DNA from 3 places in the Mesorhizobium sp. WSM4847 genome. Region 2 is predicted to be linked to each of the others. Evidence: riboswitches for the same ligand, from Rfam matches in the RefSeq annotation. Region 2 holds a riboswitch; each other region holds the start of a gene.
What was found. A riboswitch is a leader RNA that binds a small molecule or an ion and turns the genes downstream of it on or off. The one in region 2 is predicted to bind cobalamin.
Positions count from the first base shown of each region.

Region 1: linked by a shared signal. The riboswitch ahead of metE (5-methyltetrahydropteroyltriglutamate--homocysteine S-methyltransferase) and the one ahead of AC0L28_RS07285 (aromatic ring-hydroxylating oxygenase subunit alpha) in region 2 are both predicted to bind cobalamin.
Region 3: linked by a shared signal. The riboswitch ahead of AC0L28_RS14080 (CbtB domain-containing protein) and the one ahead of AC0L28_RS07285 (aromatic ring-hydroxylating oxygenase subunit alpha) in region 2 are both predicted to bind cobalamin.

Region 1 covers NZ_JBVVPY010000012.1:76,660-82,580, forward strand. The annotation lists gene metE (5-methyltetrahydropteroyltriglutamate--homocysteine S-methyltransferase) at 577-2,922, opposite strand; cobalamin riboswitch at 3,038-3,238, opposite strand; gene AC0L28_RS18610 (adenosine kinase) at 3,628-4,620, opposite strand; gene metK (methionine adenosyltransferase) at 4,729-5,904, opposite strand.
Region 2 covers NZ_JBVVPY010000004.1:186,473-192,393, forward strand. The annotation lists gene bglA (beta-galactosidase BglA) at 1-581, shown strand, start outside; gene AC0L28_RS07265 (ABC transporter ATP-binding protein) at 607-1,719, shown strand; gene AC0L28_RS07270 (DUF680 domain-containing protein) at 1,910-2,146, opposite strand; gene AC0L28_RS07275 (DUF680 domain-containing protein) at 2,221-2,445, opposite strand; gene AC0L28_RS07280 (DUF680 domain-containing protein) at 2,513-2,719, opposite strand; cobalamin riboswitch at 3,227-3,429, shown strand; gene AC0L28_RS07285 (aromatic ring-hydroxylating oxygenase subunit alpha) at 3,543-4,790, shown strand; gene AC0L28_RS07290 (FAD-binding oxidoreductase) at 4,814-5,921, shown strand, end outside.
Region 3 covers NZ_JBVVPY010000008.1:165,353-171,273, forward strand. The annotation lists gene cobD (threonine-phosphate decarboxylase CobD) at 115-1,155, opposite strand; gene cbiB (adenosylcobinamide-phosphate synthase CbiB) at 1,154-2,122, shown strand; gene cobO (cob(I)yrinic acid a,c-diamide adenosyltransferase) at 2,434-3,048, opposite strand; gene cobU (bifunctional adenosylcobinamide kinase/adenosylcobinamide-phosphate guanylyltransferase) at 3,050-3,547, opposite strand; gene AC0L28_RS14075 (CbtA family protein) at 3,570-4,334, opposite strand; gene AC0L28_RS14080 (CbtB domain-containing protein) at 4,350-4,529, opposite strand; cobalamin riboswitch at 4,567-4,776, opposite strand; gene AC0L28_RS14085 (heparan-alpha-glucosaminide N-acetyltransferase) at 5,163-5,921, shown strand, end outside.

The DNA.
Region 1 (5,921 bases), on a different contig from region 2:
ATCTTTGGATCGATCGTAATGTTGGCGGCTGCCTTTGTGTCGCGCAACACTTCACCGCGACCCGTGCGCTTGAAAAACTCTGTTTTCAGCGAACCTCAGCAGAAGCGGAGCAATCGCCATGCCAAACGCAGCCAAGCTTCAATTCAAGCGATGAGGAATGGTCGCAGCTTGCGGCTGGGCGGTATGGCTATTTTGTCGATGTCCGCCACATGCGAGGCATTCCCTCGATACCGATGCTTTCGATGGTCGATCTCGCCGCCGATATCTCGATGGTGCCGGTGCACAGGCGGCATCCGCAAGCGTTCGCCCCTCGGTGAAGTGTCTGTTGACCGCTGGCTGTGTGAGAGGCTGAAGTTCATGGACAAAGCCGCCTTCCCCCATTTCGTGATCGAAATCATCCGTCCTTCGGACCGGAAGCGGCTTCCCAGATCCTGCCCCGCCGCTCAGCCGTCCAGCGGGCCTTCGGCTGGACGACAAGGGTGGGACTCGCACGCGTCGACCGACTTGCGCGCGGCTTTCGATGGCGTCCTTTCTGCCTTAAATATCCGCGAAGCCCGCGGGTCACATGTTTGCCCGTCACAGTGGCTCAGCGGCCTGCGCCTGCACTTTCTCCCGCAATGCGCATGCTGCAGCGACCATGTTGATGAGGGCAGGGCGGACCTCCTCCCATTTCCTTGTTTTGAGGCCACAGTCCGGATTCACCCACAATTGGCCGTCCGACAGTCGCTCGCGGGCAAGTTGGGCGAGATGCAAAATCTCGCCAATCTCCGGGACACGTGGTGAGTGAATGTCGTAGACGCCAGGACCGATGTCATTCGGATATTTGGACTTGGTGAAGGCGTCCAGCAGTTCCATTTTGGAGCGCGACGTCTCGATCGAAATGACGTCCGCGTCCAGTTCAGCAATCGAGTCGATGATCTCATTGAACTCCGAATAGCACATGTGGGTGTGAATTTGGGTCGCGTCCTCTACAACCGTTGAAGCGAGACGGAAGCATTCGACTGCCCAGCCGAGATAATGTTTCCAATCGGACTTCCGCAGGGGCAAGCCTTCGCGAAACGCGGCCTCATCGATCTGGATCACCCTTGCGCCAGCTCTTTCAAGGTCGGCCACTTCATCGCGGATGGCGAGTGCGATCTGGCGGCAGGCCTCGGCGCGGGGTACGTCGTCGCGAACAAAAGACCAGTTAAGAATTGTCACTGGGCCTGTGAGCATGCCCTTCACCGGCTTTTTCGTCAGCGACTGGGCAAATTGCCACCAGAGAACCGTCATCGGATTGGGCCGCGATACGTCGCCGAAGATGATGGGAGGGCGCACCAGCCGGGAGCCGTAACTTTGCACCCAGCCATGCTGGGTGAAGGCGAGGCCGGACAGCTGCTCGCCGAAATGCTGGACCATGTCGTTTCGTTCGAACTCGCCATGTACCAGCACGTCCAGCCCGATCTCCTCCTGCCAGCGGACCGCCGCCTCGGTCTCCTTCTCCAGGAAGGCCTGGTAATCGACATAGCTCAGCCGGCCCTTCGCATGAGCGGAGCGCGCCCTGCGCACCTCGGGCGTCTGCGGGAAGGACCCGATCGTCGTCGTCGGGAACGGCGGCAGGCCGAGCGTGTCAGCCTGGACTCTGGAGCGCTTGGCAAATGCGCTCTTTCGTTGCTTCATGGCGCCGTCAATGCTGATAACCCGCCCATGGACGAGCGGATCATGGACCTTTCCAGACATTGCGCGCGCCGCGGCCGCCTCGGCAGAAGCTTTCAGTGCGCCTGCTACGGCCTCCCTGCCTTCGGATAAGGCTTGGGCCAGCACAAGCAGCTCTTCACTCTTCTGGGCGGCGAATGCCAGCCACGAACTGACATCCACATCGAGCGCGGTCTCCATCCGCAGGTCCATCGGCACATGAAGCATCGAGCAGGAAGGCGCAATCTCGACGCGATCCAGCGGCCAGCCGGCAACGATCGGCTTGATGCGGTCGAGAATGGCAGCCAGGTTCGCGCGCCAGACGTTGCGGCCGTCGATCAAGCCAAGCGAGAGCACCAGATCCTTCGGTGCGAGCCGACCAACCGTCTCCAACTGCTCGGGAGCGCGCACGAGGTCGAGATGCAGGCCCGCCAGGCGCAGCGAAAGCGCGGTCTCCAGATTGTCTCCCAGCGGCCCGAAATAGGTCGCCAGCATAATTTTCAACTTGGGCGCGGCTTTCGACAGCTGGCCGTAGGTGAATTCGAAGGCAGCTCGTTCGTTCGGGCTAAGGTCGAGCACAAGCGCCGGCTCATCAATCTGCACCCAGTCGGCCCCCGAGAGCTCCAGCCTCCGCAGGAGTTGCTCGTAGACGGGCAGCAGCCGCGGTAGGAGCGCTATGGGATTGAAACACTGGTCGGGAGACTTCGCCAGCTTGAGGAAGGTGACCGGTCCAAGGATGACCGGGCGTGTATGGATGCCGAGCTCTTTTGCCTCCAGAAAGTGATCGACTGGTTTCGTCGACGAGAGGGCGAATGCCTGATCGTCGCTCAGCTCCGGCACGATGTAGTGGTAGTTCGTGTCGAACCATTTGGTCATTTCCATCGCGGTTACGCGCTGGCCCTGAACTGCATGCCCGTGACTGGCGTGAACGCAACCCGCGGCATCGCCTTGCGTCCCGCGCGCCATCGCGAAATAGATGTCGAGCGGGACCTCGCCGCCCGTCCAGCCGTAACGGGATGGCACGGCGCCGACCATTGCTGCGGTGTCGAGCACATGGTCATAAAGTGAGAAATCGTTCGACGGGATTTTCGACACGCCGCGGTCGTGCTGCTCGCTCCAGCTGGCGGCACGGAGTGCCTTCGCCGTCGACAGAAGGTTGGCAGCAGAAGATTTTCCGGACCAGTAGCTTTCGAGCGCGAATTTCAGTTCTCGCCGGCGACCGATACGCGGCATGCCAAGCGTTGCTATGGGAACTTGCTGGGAGACATTCATTCCATACCCCGATGGTCGCGGCGGGGACAAGGAAGGCGCTAGAAGGCCGGCATAAACGCCGAGCTGCCGCGGCCACCAGACACCCCGCCCGTGGACGTTGTTTACCGTGGCAGGTCTCCTGGCTCGCGGGTCACAGCCTCTGCCCCGTCTTCCCGGGGCAGTTCGCCCCAGTGACATTGATGGGTTTGGCTCGCCGCTTACAGTTGCGGGGGCAGCGCCGGCATTGCACCGGCTTCCCTCTTAGCTCCGCTACGGCAACGCCTAGCGGAGAACCACGACACGCGGACAATCGCAGCAGCCCGCTTTGTTGCCAATGCGGTATAAAGAAATGTTTATGTGTTTATGTGAACCGTTCACCTGCGGCGTGTTCCCAAGTAGCAGGTCGCGGTAGAGCTGAGCCATTTGCGCCACTCGCCGGTCTGCGCAGGCTGTGCCTGGCCGCTCGGGCAATCTGCCAGTCTACGATCCCGGCTCAAAACGACTTTCGTCAAAAAGGGCGCGTGTTGGCCATTCATGATCGGGCGGCAGTACTGGCCCGAAGTGCGACAACGTTCCTAAGCCTGCAAAATTGAAATTTGGAGAAAACCGGCATCCTTCTCGGACTGGTACGTTCGATTTACACGCGCTTGTCTGGACAGCCTGCACAACGGAAGGTGGGCAATACGTGGCCGAAATGCTGCCCTACAACAGCCCCGCCTGCTCAGCCTCGCGGCGCAAATTCTGCCGCGGCCTGGGGCCGATCTGCTGGATCACCAATCCGGCCGCCAGTGAGCCAAGGTCGCCGCAGGTCTGCAGGTCGCGGCCTTGCGTATAACCATGCAGGAAGCCGGCGGCATAGAGATCGCCGGCGCCTGTCGTGTCGACCAGTTCCTTGATGGCGGTCGCCTTGATGACCACCGTCTCGTCGCCGCGCACGATGACGGAGCCTTTTTCCGAGCGGGTCACGGCGGCGATCCTGCAATCCTTGCGGATCTGCGCCAGTGCCTCGTCGAACGACGACGTCTGGTAGAGCGACTTGATCTCGTGACTGTTGGCAAAGACGATATCGACCGTGCCCGAGCGCATCAGGTCGAGGAATTCGTCGCGGTAGCGGTCGACGCAGAACGAATCCGACAGCGTCATCGACACTTCGCGGCCTGCCGCGTGCGCCAGCTTGGCCGTCTGGCGGATTGCCTCCTTGGCGCGCGGCGGGTCCCACAGATAGCCTTCGAAATAGGTGACCTTGGCGCCAGAGGCCTTGTCGGCCTCGACATCCTCCGGCCCGAGCTCGACGCAGGCGCCGAGATAGGTGTTCATCGAGCGCTCGCCGTCGGGAGTGACGAAGATCATCGAGCGCGCCGTCGGCGGGTTGCCCTTGAGCGGCCTGGTGTCGAAGGCAACGCCCTGCGCATGGATGTCGTGGGCGTAAATTTCGCCCAGCGCATCGTTCGAGACCTTGCCGAAGAAGGCGGCGCGACCGCCGAAGCTGGCGACGCCCGCTGCCGTGTTGCCGGCGCTGCCCCCGGAGGCTTCGATGGCCGGGCCCATGCGGCTGTAGAGCAGCTCGGCGCGCCTGGTGTCGATGAGGTTCATCGCGCCCTTTATGATGCCGTTCGTCTCGAGGAATGCCTCGTCGCACTGGGCGATGATGTCGACAATGGCATTGCCGATGCAAAGCACGTCATAATCCGGCATCAATATCTCCGCCAAAAATCCGAGCCAGCTTCTTGCCATGCAGGCCGGGCGTGCTTCTTGCCAGTGTGGAATGGGTCGCCCTATGCCGACGCATCCAATACCGGCGCATCACGCAGCTGCCGGTCCTGCCTCACGCAACAGGTCGTCGGCTCTGTCCGTCTTTTCCCAGGTGAACTCCGGCTCTTCGCGGCCGAAGTGTCCGTATGTCGCGGTCTTGCGGTAAATCGGCCGTAAGAGATCAAGCGCCTTGATGATGCCTTTCGGCCGGAGATCGAAAAGCTCAAGGACGGCGCGCTCGATCCTTTTTTCATCAATCTTTGCGGTTCCGAATGTATTGACGAGGATAGAGACCGGCGCGGCCACACCGATCGCGTAAGCAAGCTGAACCTCGCACACGTGCGCCAGTCCGCTGGCAACGACGTTTTTTGCGACGTACCGCGCCGCATAGGCGGCCGACCGATCAACCTTGGACGGGTCCTTGCCCGAAAAGGCACCGCCGCCGTGACGCCCCATACCGCCGTAGGAATCGACGATGATCTTGCGGCCGGTAAGCCCGCAATCGCCGCGCGGCCCACCGACCACGAACCGGCCTGTTGGATTGACCAGGACCCTTATCCCGGTCGTATCCAAGTCGTGGGGCAAGACCGGCCTTATGATCTCCTCAATGACGCCTTCGCGGACCGTGGCTTGTGAGACCTCTTCGTCGTGCTGCGTCGACAGGACTATGGTATCAAGCGCTACCGGGCGCAAACCCTCATAACGGACGGACACTTGAGATTTAACGTCCGGGCGAAGCCAGCCAAGGCGGCCGGTTTGGCGCACCTCCGCCTGTTTTTTTGTCAATTCGTGAGCGAGTTGGATTGGCAACGGCATCAATGTTTCGGTCTCGTTGCACGCGTACCCGAACATGAGGCCCTGATCCCCGGCTCCCTGATCGAGATCCTGCCCTCGTCCCTCGTCGACGCCCTGGCTGATGTCAGGCGACTGCTCGGTCAAGGCCAAGATCAGGGCGCAACGCCGGCCGTCAAAGCCGATCGCATCGTCGTCATATCCAATGTCCAAAATGATATCGCGGGCAACTTGGCTGTAGTCGATATGCGCGTGACTGGTGATCTCGCCAGCCAGAACGACCATCCCTGACTTCACCAACGCTTCACAAGCGACACGAGCCTTGGGATCCTTACGAAGGATCGCATCGAGCACGCCATCTGAGATATTGTCGGCCATCTTGTCGGGATGTCCGGCGCCGACGGATTCGGAAGAAAACACGAATTTTCTGGTCATGGGATGTCCTCGCTTCA
Region 2 (5,921 bases):
AGACCGCTTATCTCAAGGTGATCTCGGCGCTGCTGATGTCGCTGCGCGGCTCGGTCTGCATCTACCAGGGCGAGGAACTCGGTCTTGGCGAAGCGGAATTGCAATTCGAGGATCTGCAGGACCCCTACGGCATCCGGTTCTGGCCGGAATTCAAGGGCCGCGACGGCTGCCGCACGCCGATGGTCTGGAATGGCGCCGACGGCAATGGCGGCTTCTCCACGGCAAAGCCCTGGCTGCCCGTGCCTGCCAAGCACCTTTCGCAGGCGGTCGATGTGCAGCAGGGCGACGACAACTCGCTGCTCGAACACTACCGGCGCTTTCTCGCTTTCCGCCACCTGTATCCGGCGCTGGCCAAGGGCGAGATCGAGTTCATCGAAAGCCAGGGCGATACGGTCGCCTTCACGCGCCGCGAGGGCAATGAGCAGATCGTCTGCGCCTTCAATCTCGGCAGCCGACCGGCCGAAGTCAATCTCGGCGGACGCTCGCTGCAGCCCTTGCCGGGGCACGGGTTTTCGGGACAGACTGACGCCGGCTTTATCCGCCTCGGCGGCTACGGCGCCTGGTTCGGGCGTATCGACTGAATTTGCAATTCACTGGAGGGAACCCATGGCCGATGTCACGCTAAGGCAAGTGAAGAAATCATACGGCAATCTCAACATTCTCCATGGCATCGACCTCGACATAAAGTCGGGCGAGTTCATCGTCTTCGTCGGCCCTTCGGGCTGTGGCAAGTCGACCTTGCTGCGGTCGATCGCTGGGCTTGAGGAAATCACCTCCGGCGAGCTCAAGATCGACGGCGAGGTGGTGAACGACGTGCCGCCGTCGAAGCGCGGCATCGCCATGGTGTTCCAGTCCTATGCGCTCTATCCGCACATGACTGTCTACGACAACATGGCGTTCTCGATGAAGATCGGCAAGGAGAGCAAGGCCGAGATCGACAAGCGGGTGCGCCAGGCGGCGGAAATCCTGCAGCTGACCAAATATCTCGACCGCCTGCCCAAGGCGATGTCGGGCGGCCAGCGCCAGCGCGTCGCCATCGGCCGCGCCATCGTGCGCAACCCCAAGGTCTTCCTGTTCGACGAGCCGCTGTCGAACCTCGACGCGGCGCTGCGCGTCGCCACCCGCATCGAGATCGCCAAGCTCAAGGAATCGATGCCTGCTACAACGATGATCTACGTCACCCACGACCAGGTCGAGGCGATGACGCTGGCCGACCGCATCGTGGTGCTCAAGGAGGGCCATATCGAGCAGGTCGGCACGCCGATGGAGCTCTACAAGAGACCCGGCAATCTGTTCGTCGCCCAGTTCATCGGCTCGCCGGCCATGAACATCCTGCCGGCGACGATCGACAAATCAGGCGACCCGACCATCGTCAGTCATGTCGGCGGGCGCAAGGCGACGGTGCCGATCGCCACGCCGGCGTCGGTGAAGGGCGCTTCGGTGAGCTTCGGCGTGCGGCCGGAAGATCTGACGATCGCCACCGGTGCGGATTATCTTTTCGAGGGAACGGTGGATTATGTCGAGCAACTCGGCGAGGTCCAGCTCGTCTATGTCGACATCGGCCGCGCCGACCTGCCGCTGGTCACCAAGCTGCCAGGCAATGTCGGGGTCAAGCGCGGCGCTGCGCTGCGGTTGAATGCCGATGCCGGCGACCTGCATATTTTCGATGCCGACGGACATTCATTCACGCTCCACAAAGCGGAAGCAAAGGCAGCCTGAGAGCAGCAGCCGAACTGATGGATGTTTGGTGACCCAAAAACGAGAGCGGCGGGCAAAGCCGCCACTCTTGTGCGTTCCGGTCGCTGTTAGAGCGACGTGCGTCCAAGTGGACGCACAAAGGTACGCTCCAACACTTTAACCCTGCACATCGTGCTTTCCGAAAATCGGAACCGATTTTCGGGCCGATGCGCTAGCGGCCGAACAGGTTCCGGTCGCTGCCCTGCGGGGCGGACTTCTGTACGTCGCCCGACGAGTTGAGCAGCTTGTAGACCGGCGAGCCGGTATTGCGTACCGAAGAAGTCTGCGTGTTGTCGACGTTGATGGTCGCCTGCTTGTTGATGTCGGTTCTGCCAAAGTTGTCGCTACCGGCAAAAGCGCCGCCCGCAGCAATCAAAAGCGCGGCGGCGGTAAGAACGATCTTCTTCATTTTCAAAACTCCTGGATTTTCTTGGTTCCGCCAGCCCGGCGGGCAAATGCCGCCGCCGCTGTTGGAACGAACTGTTAGTTGTTGCCGAACAGGTTACGGTCGCTGCCGTTGACGGGTTTCTCGTCAGCCGGAACCGGATTCTGCGCCGAAGCCGAATTCCGAATCGAAGCCGTGTACGAGTTGCTGTCGACCGCAGCGGCCGGCTGGTTGGCGCCGTTCGATCCAAAGTTGTCGCTGCCGGCAAAAGCGCTGCCGGAGATGGCCACAATGGCGGCGGTGGCAAGAATGAGCTTCTTCATTTCAAATACTCCTGAGTTCCTCAGATCCCGAGCGGCGGACCGCCACTTTGCTGTTTGGGACCAGCTGTTAATTGTTGCCGAAAAGGTTGCGGTCGGCGCCCTGGCCAACGGGCTGCTTTTCAGCGTGAGCCGGCATCTGGACAGAGGCCGTATACGAGCTGTCGACCGCGACGGCCGGCTGGTTGGCGGCGTTGGACCCATAATGGTCGCTGCCGGCAAAGGCGCTGCCGGTGATGGCCAGAGCGGCGGCGGCAGTAAGAGCGATCTTTTTCATTTTAGTACTCCAGTATCTTGGTCTTCAGTCCGTCTAGCGGCGTGTCTTGGGAGGATGCGCGCGTCGTTCGGATAGCCCCGATGTGGGAAGGCCATTCGGCGGATTCCAATCACGAAGTTGTTCCGTGTGGACCAAGAATCTACACCTTGAAATTGTACCAGAGGCATCTACCACTATGGTTTTATGGTTCGTTTTCAATATCTTATGCCAAATTTGCCGCTCGACGATTTGACGGATTGGCGGATCTGCGTTCACTGCGTGCTGCACGCATTGTCAACAGAAACGAACCGTTCGGTTCGATTTTAGAAGCGGCTAATAGTCACTTTTGTAAACTGTTAACCTTCCTGGTCTCCGCCGCGGGTCGGATTCGATGTCACGGCAGCCGACAATGGCCGCCGACAAAGCGGGTTTCAGCCCTGCAGATATAAACCTGCAGGTTTCGCCGGCGGTGTCGCGCCGCATGGATACGATGTCGCTTTCATGCCGGCAGTCAGCCGGCCGGCATGATTAGATCACGCCATCTCAGGTGCCGCTTGGTGACGACGAAGCGGAGAATTGGGAAGCCGGTCAGAACCCGGCGCTGCCCCCGCAACGGTGGTGGAGTTCAAGTCGCAACGGGAGACCACTGGGCCACAAGCCTGGGAAGGTGTCGCGACGAGTCCGCAAGGACACTCCAGAGCCCGGAAACCAGCCCGAGATTTTCAGACTCGACTGATCGCGGTGGGCGGTCAAGAGGTGGATGATGCACGTCCGGCCCTTTTGCCGGCGTGCAAACGGTCCTCCCTCCATCACCACCAGTTCAGTCCTTACACGAGGACAGGACATGGACGCGCGCAACGACATGCTGAGGCTCTTGCACGGCCGCAGGCAAGGCTATTCGCTCGAGCAGCCCTTCTACACCGATCCAGATTTCTTCAAGCTCGACATGGAGCTGATCTGGTATCGCGACTGGCTGTTCATCGGCCACGATTGCGAGTTGCCGAAAGCTGGCAGCTATATCACCGCCCAGATCGGCGACTATCCGGTCGTGCTGGTCCGCGACCAGCAAGGCAAGATCAATGCCTTCCACAATTCCTGCCGGCATCGCGGCAGCCGTGTCTGCAATGCCGACAAGGGCACTGCGGCGAAGCTGGTCTGCCCCTATCACCAGTGGACCTACGAGCTGGACGGCCGGCTGTTGTTTGCTCGCCAGATGGCAGACGGCTTCGACAAGAGCCAGTTCAGCCTGAAGCCGGTGGCGTGCGAAAGCGTTGGCGGCTACATCTTCATCTGCCTGGCCAACGAGCCGGCCGACTTCGCGCCGATGCGCGCCATGATCGAGCCTTACCTCCTGCCGCACCGGCTGCGCGAGGCAAAAATCGCCTTCGAATCGACCATCGTCGAGAAGGGCAACTGGAAGCTCGTCTGGGAGAACAACCGCGAGTGCTATCATTGCGCCGGCAACCATCCGGAACTCTGCAAGACATTCCCGGAAGCGCCGACCGTCACCGGCGTGCAGGGCGCCGACAGCGATCCGGAGATGCTCGCGCACTGGGCGAAATGCGAGGCGGCAGGCCTGCCGAGCAAGTTCCGCATCGATCCGGCCGGGCAGTATCGCGCCACCCGCGCGCCGCTGCTGCGCGACGCCGTCAGCTACACGATGACGGGAAGACGCGCGGTGAAGAAGAACCTTTCCGACAGCGTTTCCACCGACCGTATCGGCTCGCTGCTGCTCTATCACTATCCGACGACCTGGAACCATATCCTCGGCGATCATGCCGTCACCTTCCGCGTGCTGCCGATCAGTGCCACGGAAACGGCCGTCACCACCAAATGGCTTGTCCACAAGGACGCGGTCGAAGGCGTCGATTACGACCTCGCCGAACTCACCCATGTCTGGACCGAGACCAACGACCAGGACCGTCGCATCGTCGAGGAAAACGCCTTCGGCATCCTGTCGCCGGCCTATGAGCCCGGCCCCTATTCGGAACTGCATGAGGGCGGCGTCATCCAGTTCGTCGAATGGTACGCCTCCTTCATCGGGCCGCGCCTTGCCGAGGCCGGGCGGCCGGCGCTGCGCAGCGTCGCCTGAACGGGGTCAAGGGGATGAATGCGATGACGGACCTTGGCCTCTACCGCCATCTCGACGAGATGGCGCCCTGGAACGACAGGCTCCAGGTGCTGGAAGTCATCGGCGTCAGCGACGAGGCGCCTGACGTGAAGACCTTCACCTTCCGCTCTGACAACCAGACCTGGTTCCGCTACAGACCGGGGCAGTTCGTGACGCTGGAACTGCCGACCACCGAGGGCCCGCTGATGCGGACCTATACGCTGTCGTCCTCGCCGTCGCGGCCGTTCTCGATCGCGGTGACGGTGAAAGCGCAGGCCGGCAGCCTCGGCACCCGCTGGATGTTCGACAATCTGAAGCCCGGCGTTCACGTGAAGGCCTATGGGCCGGCGGGCGACTTTTCGCTGCACAGCCATCCCGCGGCCAAGTATCTGTTCATTTCGGCCGGCTCCGGCGTGACGCCGATGATGTCGATGCTGCGCTGGCTGAACGACTGCGCGCCATGGACCGATGTCGGCTTCGTCAACTGCGCGCGAAAGCCCGAGGAGATCATCTTCCGCAAGGAACTCGAGCTGCTCGGCAGCCGCATGCCGGGCCTGACGCTCGGCTTCATGATCGAGGAGCGGTCCAGCCGTGAGGGCTGGTTCGGCCATATGGGCCGGATCGACGCGATAAGGCTGCCGCTGCTGGCGCCCGATTTTCGCGAGCGCGAAATTTTCTGCTGCGGCCCCGACCCGTTCATGCGCGCCGTGCGGCAGATGCTGGAGGCGGCCGGCTTCGACATGGCCAACTACCATCAGGAGAGCTTTGCGGCCCCGGCGGTGGAGGAAATACCGGCCCCGTTCGGTTCGCCGCCAGAGGGTGGGCCGGCAAAGGGTGGGGTCGAGGTACCTGCCGAGGCCGCAACGCCGATCCGCTTTTCGCTTTCGGATATCGATGCCGACTGCGTTGCCGGCCAGACCGTGCTGCAGACGGCGCGCGCTTCGGGCGTACGAATTCCCGCAGCCTGCGAGTTCGGCCTGTGCGGAACCTGCAAGGTGAAAAAGGTCTCGGGCACAGTCGAGATGAGCCACAATGGCGGCATCCTCGATCACGAGATCGACGACGGCTTCATCCTGGCCTGCTGTTCGAAGCCGCTGACGGCGCTCGAGATCG
Region 3 (5,921 bases), on a different contig from region 2:
GGTTGAGCTCCCAGTGCATGTCGCGCAAAAGTGCGCAGCGGTTTTGCGATAACGACATGCATAAAAACAAGAACTTAAAGCGCGTCGCATGAGTCCGTTCAATTGCGACGCGCTTTAGGCTCCATCGTCGCGCTGTTGCGACCAGTCGGCAAGAGCCGATTTGAGCCGCCGCCATTCCTCGTCAGGTCCCGGCAGCCCGGCGCGCAGCACCTCCGGCCGGCCGGGAAAATGCCGAAGCAGGATGCCGCGCTCGCCAAGCGCCGAAAACAGACCGGCGGCGTCCGCCAGCCTGACATAGCGGAACAGGGTGGTGCCGCCGGCAACAGCAACGCCGAAGCGGCCGAACAGCGCATCGAGCCGCGCTGCATCCCTGGCCAGACGGTGCCGCATCTCGACCTGCCAGCCGCTGTCGGCAATCGCACGGATGCCATATTCGAGCGCCGGACCGGCAACCGCCCACGGCCCGAACTGCGCCTCCAGCCGTTCGACCGTCAGTGCGTCGGCCAATGCAAAGCCGAGCCGCAGGCCGGCAAGGCCAAAAAACTTGCCGAAGGAGCGCAGCACGACGATGCCGCCATGCTCGACATCGCCGGCCAGGCTCTCGCCAAGCGGGCCGACATCCATGAACGCCTCGTCGACGACCAGCAGCCCGCCTCTGGCGCGCAATCGTTCGGCAAGCGCAAGCAGCTTCTTGCGCTCGACGATGCGACCGTCCGGATTGTTGGGGTTGACGACGATGGCAAGGTCGGCTCCTGCCAGGGCCTCGAAATCGTCGATCTCCGTCACCGCATGGCCGGCGATTGCCGCTGCCCGCTGATGTTCGGCATAGGTCGGCCCGAGTACTAGCGCCTTGCCGGGGCTGACCAGCGAAGCGACGCGCGGCAACAGGATCTGCGTGCCCGGCGCTGCCACCACATTGGCCGCCGACGGCGCGCCATAGGCGCTTGCCGCGACATCGGCCAGATCACGGACCCGCGCAGCTTCCGGCAATCTCGATAGGGCGGTGGCGGGCAGCTCGAAAAACGGATAGGAGTGCGGATTGATACCGGTCGAGAGGTCGACGAAGGGCTGCGGCGCATGCGGAAAAAGCGCCCTCGCCCGGCCAAGGCTTCCGCCGTGATCCACCACCGCCGCCGCTCCATCAAGAGACTTCATGTCGATCCTGATCGCTTTCCTGTCACTGCTTGTTGAATTCGCTGTCGGCTATCCCAGCTGGCTGCTCGGCGCCATCGGCCATCCCGTCACCTGGTTCGGCAGGCTGATATCCTTTCTCGACCGCAGGCTCAACCGCGATACTGATTCCGACGCCCTGCGCCGCCGGCGCGGTGTTCATGCGCTGCTGATCATCGTGCTGGTGCCGGCCACCATCGCTTTCGCGGTGGAAACCATGCTTGCGGGCATTCCAGCCGGATTGATCCTCACCGCGCTCCTGGCGACATCGCTGCTGTCGCAGAAGAGCCTGGCCGAGCATGTCGAGGCGGTGGCTGACGGACTCGACAATGGCGGACTCGACATCGGTCGTGTTGCCGTCTCGCAGATCGTCGGCCGCGATCCGGAAAAGCTCGACAGAGCCGGTGTCTGCCGCGCGGCGATCGAAAGCCTGGCCGAAAATTTTTCCGACGGCGTCGTCGCGCCGGTCTTCTGGATCGGCGTCGGCGGGCTGGCCGGCGGCGTCGCCTACAAGGCCGCCAACACCGCCGATTCGATGATCGGCCACCGCACGCCGCGCCATGAGGCTTTCGGCCGGGCGGCGGCGCGCTTCGACGATCTGATCAACCTGCCGGCGTCGCGGCTGACCGCGCTGCTCATCGTGCTGGCCGCCTTCCTCGTCAAAGACGCCGATGCCGGCAACGCCTGGCGCACCGTGCGGCGCGACGCGAAAAAGCACCGCTCGCCCAATGCCGGCTGGCCTGAAGCAGCGATGGCCGGCGCGCTCGGCCTGGCCCTGGCCGGGCCGCGCTCCTACGACGGCGTCATGGTCGACGACGCGTTCATGGGCGAAGGCGGCCGCCGCGATGTCGAGAGCGTGGACATCAGACGAGCGCTAAGACTCTATCAGGTTGCCGACTTTCTGCTGATGGGACTGTTCGGCTTGCTGTCGGTGATCGTCATCGTTGCGTGACGTCGAACAAATATGTGCTGCTTCAGGGCAATCGCTTCAGGTTGGCGCCGCCCCTCATCCGCCTGCCGGCACCTTCTCCCCGTATAGTGACGGGGAGAAGGGGCTTGCCGCGACCCTCAGCACCCTTTACGCAACGCTGGAGATTGGCGAAATCCTCTGCGAAGTCGTCCTTTCTCCCCGTCACTATACGGGGAGAAATGCCCGGCAGGGCAATGAGGGGCGGCGCAGAGATCGACGATTAGCCATTTCAACATGAGTTGGATGCATCATCTGCCCGAAGCATTGCGTTGCCCCTCGCGCGGGCAAACCTTTCAGAACTCTATGCCCTGCTGCGCTTTCACGCCGGCGGAAAAGTGATGCTTCGTAACTCCCATCTCGGTGACCAAATCGGCCGCCTCGACCAGCGCCGGCTTGGCGTTGCGGCCGGTGACGACGATATGCAGGTTTTCGCGCCGGCCCTTCAGCGCCGCCACCACCGTGTCGAGATCGAGATAGTCGTAGCGCAGCGCGATGTTCAACTCGTCGAGCACCAGAAGGCTAATCGATGGATCGGCCATCAGCTCGAGCACCTTGGCCCAGGCAGCCTCGGCGGCGGCGATGTCGCGCTTCAAATCCTGCGTTTCCCAGGTAAAACCCTCGCCCATCGTGTGCCAGACGACCCGGTCGCCGAAAGCGGCAAAGGCGTCCTTCTCGCCGGTATGCCATTTGCCCTTGATGAACTGGACGACGCCGACGCGCCTGCCGTAGCCGAGCATCCTCAGCGCCAGCCCGAAGGCGGCAGTGGTCTTGCCCTTGCCGGGCCCGGTGTTGACGATCAGCAGTCCCTTCTCGACCGTCTTGGCCGCGACCTCGGCGTCCTGCACCGCCTTGCGCTTGGCCATCTTGGCGCGGTGGCGTTGCTCGTCCCTGTCATCGATATCGGTCATATCACTTCACCTTGAGCGGCAGTCCCGCCACCATCAGCAGCACCGTGCCGGCGACGGCGGCGACCTGCTGGTTGAGCCGGCCGGCGGCATCGCGAAACCGGCGGGCAAGCGCATTGTCAGGCACGATGCCCTGGCCGACCTCGTTGGAAACCACGAACCACGGGCCGCGCGGCCGCGACAGCACATCCGCCAGCCCTCGGCATTCGGCCTCAATGTCGCGTTCGGCCAGCATATGGTTGGACAGCCACAGCGTCAGGCAGTCGATCAGGACAGGCCGGCCGTCAGGCAGCGCCCCGATCGCGCCGACGAGATCGAGCGGCGCATCGATCGTCGTCCAGCCGTCGCAACGCCGCGCCCGGTGCAGCGCGATGCGTTCGTGCATCTCGTCGTCATAGGCTTGCGCCGTGGCGATGTAGGTCCACGGCGCTGGACAGGCCGTCACCAGGCTTTCGGCATGCGCGCTCTTTCCCGAGCGTGCACCGCCGACGACCAAGGTCAGCTTGCTGCCTGGAGCAGCGCGATCAGGCAAGGCTATCGCGCAGGCCGGTTGCGGTGCCGGTCAAGCGGCCGCGCACCAAGCCGACGACAGCGCCGAGCACCAGCCAGAACACCAGATTGGTCAGCGTCACCGCCACCACGAACTGGTGGTGCAGGCCTTCCGGGATGGGCGATTCGAAACTGTCGGGCTGCGGCGCGCCGACAATATGCGGCGCGACGATCAACGCTACGGCAAGAAGGGCCAGCGGCAGCGATTTGCGAAAGGCGAGCAGCCCGAGACCGGCAGCCGTCGCCACCACGGTCGCCGTCCACCAGATCTGGCGCTGGGCGAAATCGGCCGCCGGCATCGCCGGCAGTTCGGGCGGCAGGCCGAGGTTCGGGGCCAGCGTGAACACGGCGAAGCCGGCAAGGCCCCAGAACAGGCCCTGTCGCCAATTGCCGATGCCGCCGGCGAATTCCGAAGCGGCGACCAGGATCAGCGCAAAGCCGATGCCGGTGACGACGTTGGCAACGACGTTGAAAGCGAAGCGCTCGAAGCCATCGGCCGGCGCCCAGCCTTCCTCTTCCGCGGTGGCTGCTTCAGCCGGCACGGCGCTGCTCATGGCATTGCTGCCTGCTGCGGCCGGCGCCAAACCATGGTCATGCGTGTGACCACCGCCGGCCTGTTCGTAGACTTCTGCCTTGAGGATGAGTGGCACGGTGGCGTAGGCCTGCATGCAGGCCAGAACGACGCCGGCCACTAGCCCTGCGATCGCCGCGATGAACACGACGTTGCGAAACAGTGTCATGGTGTCAGCCCCTCGTCAGTGGCAGGGAAAGCCCATCGAATGGCGATAGTCGTGAGCGGCATTGTGGACCGCATCGATATGCGAGAAGCCGACAAAGCCCATGACGAAAACGCCGAGAAATGCAGCAAGCGCCAACTGCACAAAGCGCGACTGCGAGGAGACGGAAGCGCCGAGCGAGACGGAAGCGGTATTCATGTCTTGTCCTTTCGCCCTCCACCCGAGGGCATAGAAGTCAGTTCTCCTGTCGCCGGCAGGTCTCCTGGCTCGCGGATCAGCGCCCTTCCCCACCTTCCCGAAGAAGCTCTTCCCGAAGAAAATCTTCAGTGGCATATGGAGAGGACTACCGCACACAGTTGCGGGGGCAGCCACGGCATCGGGCGAATTTTGCCCCTACCGCATTCCCTCTTGGTTCCAAAACGGAACCGACGACGGCTGCGACTATAGGCAGAATCGCCGCGCCCGGCAAACCAAATTCCGCCAGCTAGCAGCGCGAATGCGCCGTGCCGGCAGACCAGCTTGGTTCCTCGACGCCGCGATCTTGACAGGTTGAAAGCCGATCGTCCGCGCTGCCCCGGGGCGCTGTCATCGATGGTTTCGCCAATCACCAGCGTTGCAAGAAGGGCGCCGGCGTTGCGGCCAGCTTCTTTCGCCCCGTTTACGGGGAGAAATGCCCGGCAGGGCAATGAGGGGCGGCGCCGGCCTCGACCACTGGCTGCGAGCGGCATACGGCGCTTTAGCCTAAGCCCTGGGCATCAATGGGCCCTGTCTTCTTTTGTCCGGGGCAACCATGATAGTCGTCTTGCAGCACTGAATCAGAATTGCGAGACCATGACCATTCCTACGCCGGCCGTTCAGGACCGATCCAGGCGCATCATCGCCATCGACGTAGCCCGCGGCATCGCTTTGCTTGCCATGGCGAGCTACCATTTCACCTGGGATCTCGAATTCTTCGGCTACACCGATCCCGGCCTGACCGCCTTTGGCTGGTGGAAATTCTACGCGCGCTGCATCGCTTCGACCTTCCTGTTCCTGGTCGGCGTCAGCCTGTTCCTCGCCCATGGCAAGCAAATCCGCTGGAACGGCTTCTGGAAACGCTTCGCCATGGTCGGCGGGGCGGCGCTCGCCATATCGGCCGCCACCAGGCTTGCCACACCCGACAGTTTCATCTTCTTCGGCATCCTGCACGAGATCGCGCTCGCCAGCCTGCTCGGCCTGGCGTTTCTGCGGCTGCCGGCGCTGCTGACGCTGGTTGTCGCAGCTTTCGTCATCACCGCGCCGCTCTACCTCAGGTCCGAGATCTTCGATCATCCGGCCCTGTGGTGGGTCGGCCTGTCGGCAACCAACCCGCGCTCCAACGATTATGTCCCGCTGTTTCCATGGTTCGGCGCTGTGCTTGCCGGCATCGCAGCGGCAAAGCTTGCCTTCGCCTCCGGCATGCTGACGCGGCTGGCGGGCCTAACGCCCGGCCGCTGGACTAATCCGCTGGTCTTTATCGGCCGGCACAGCCTCGCCTTCTATCTGATCCACCAGCCGGTGCTGATCGGCTCGGTCTGGCTGATTTCGCAAGTCATGCCGGCAGCCGTCGAA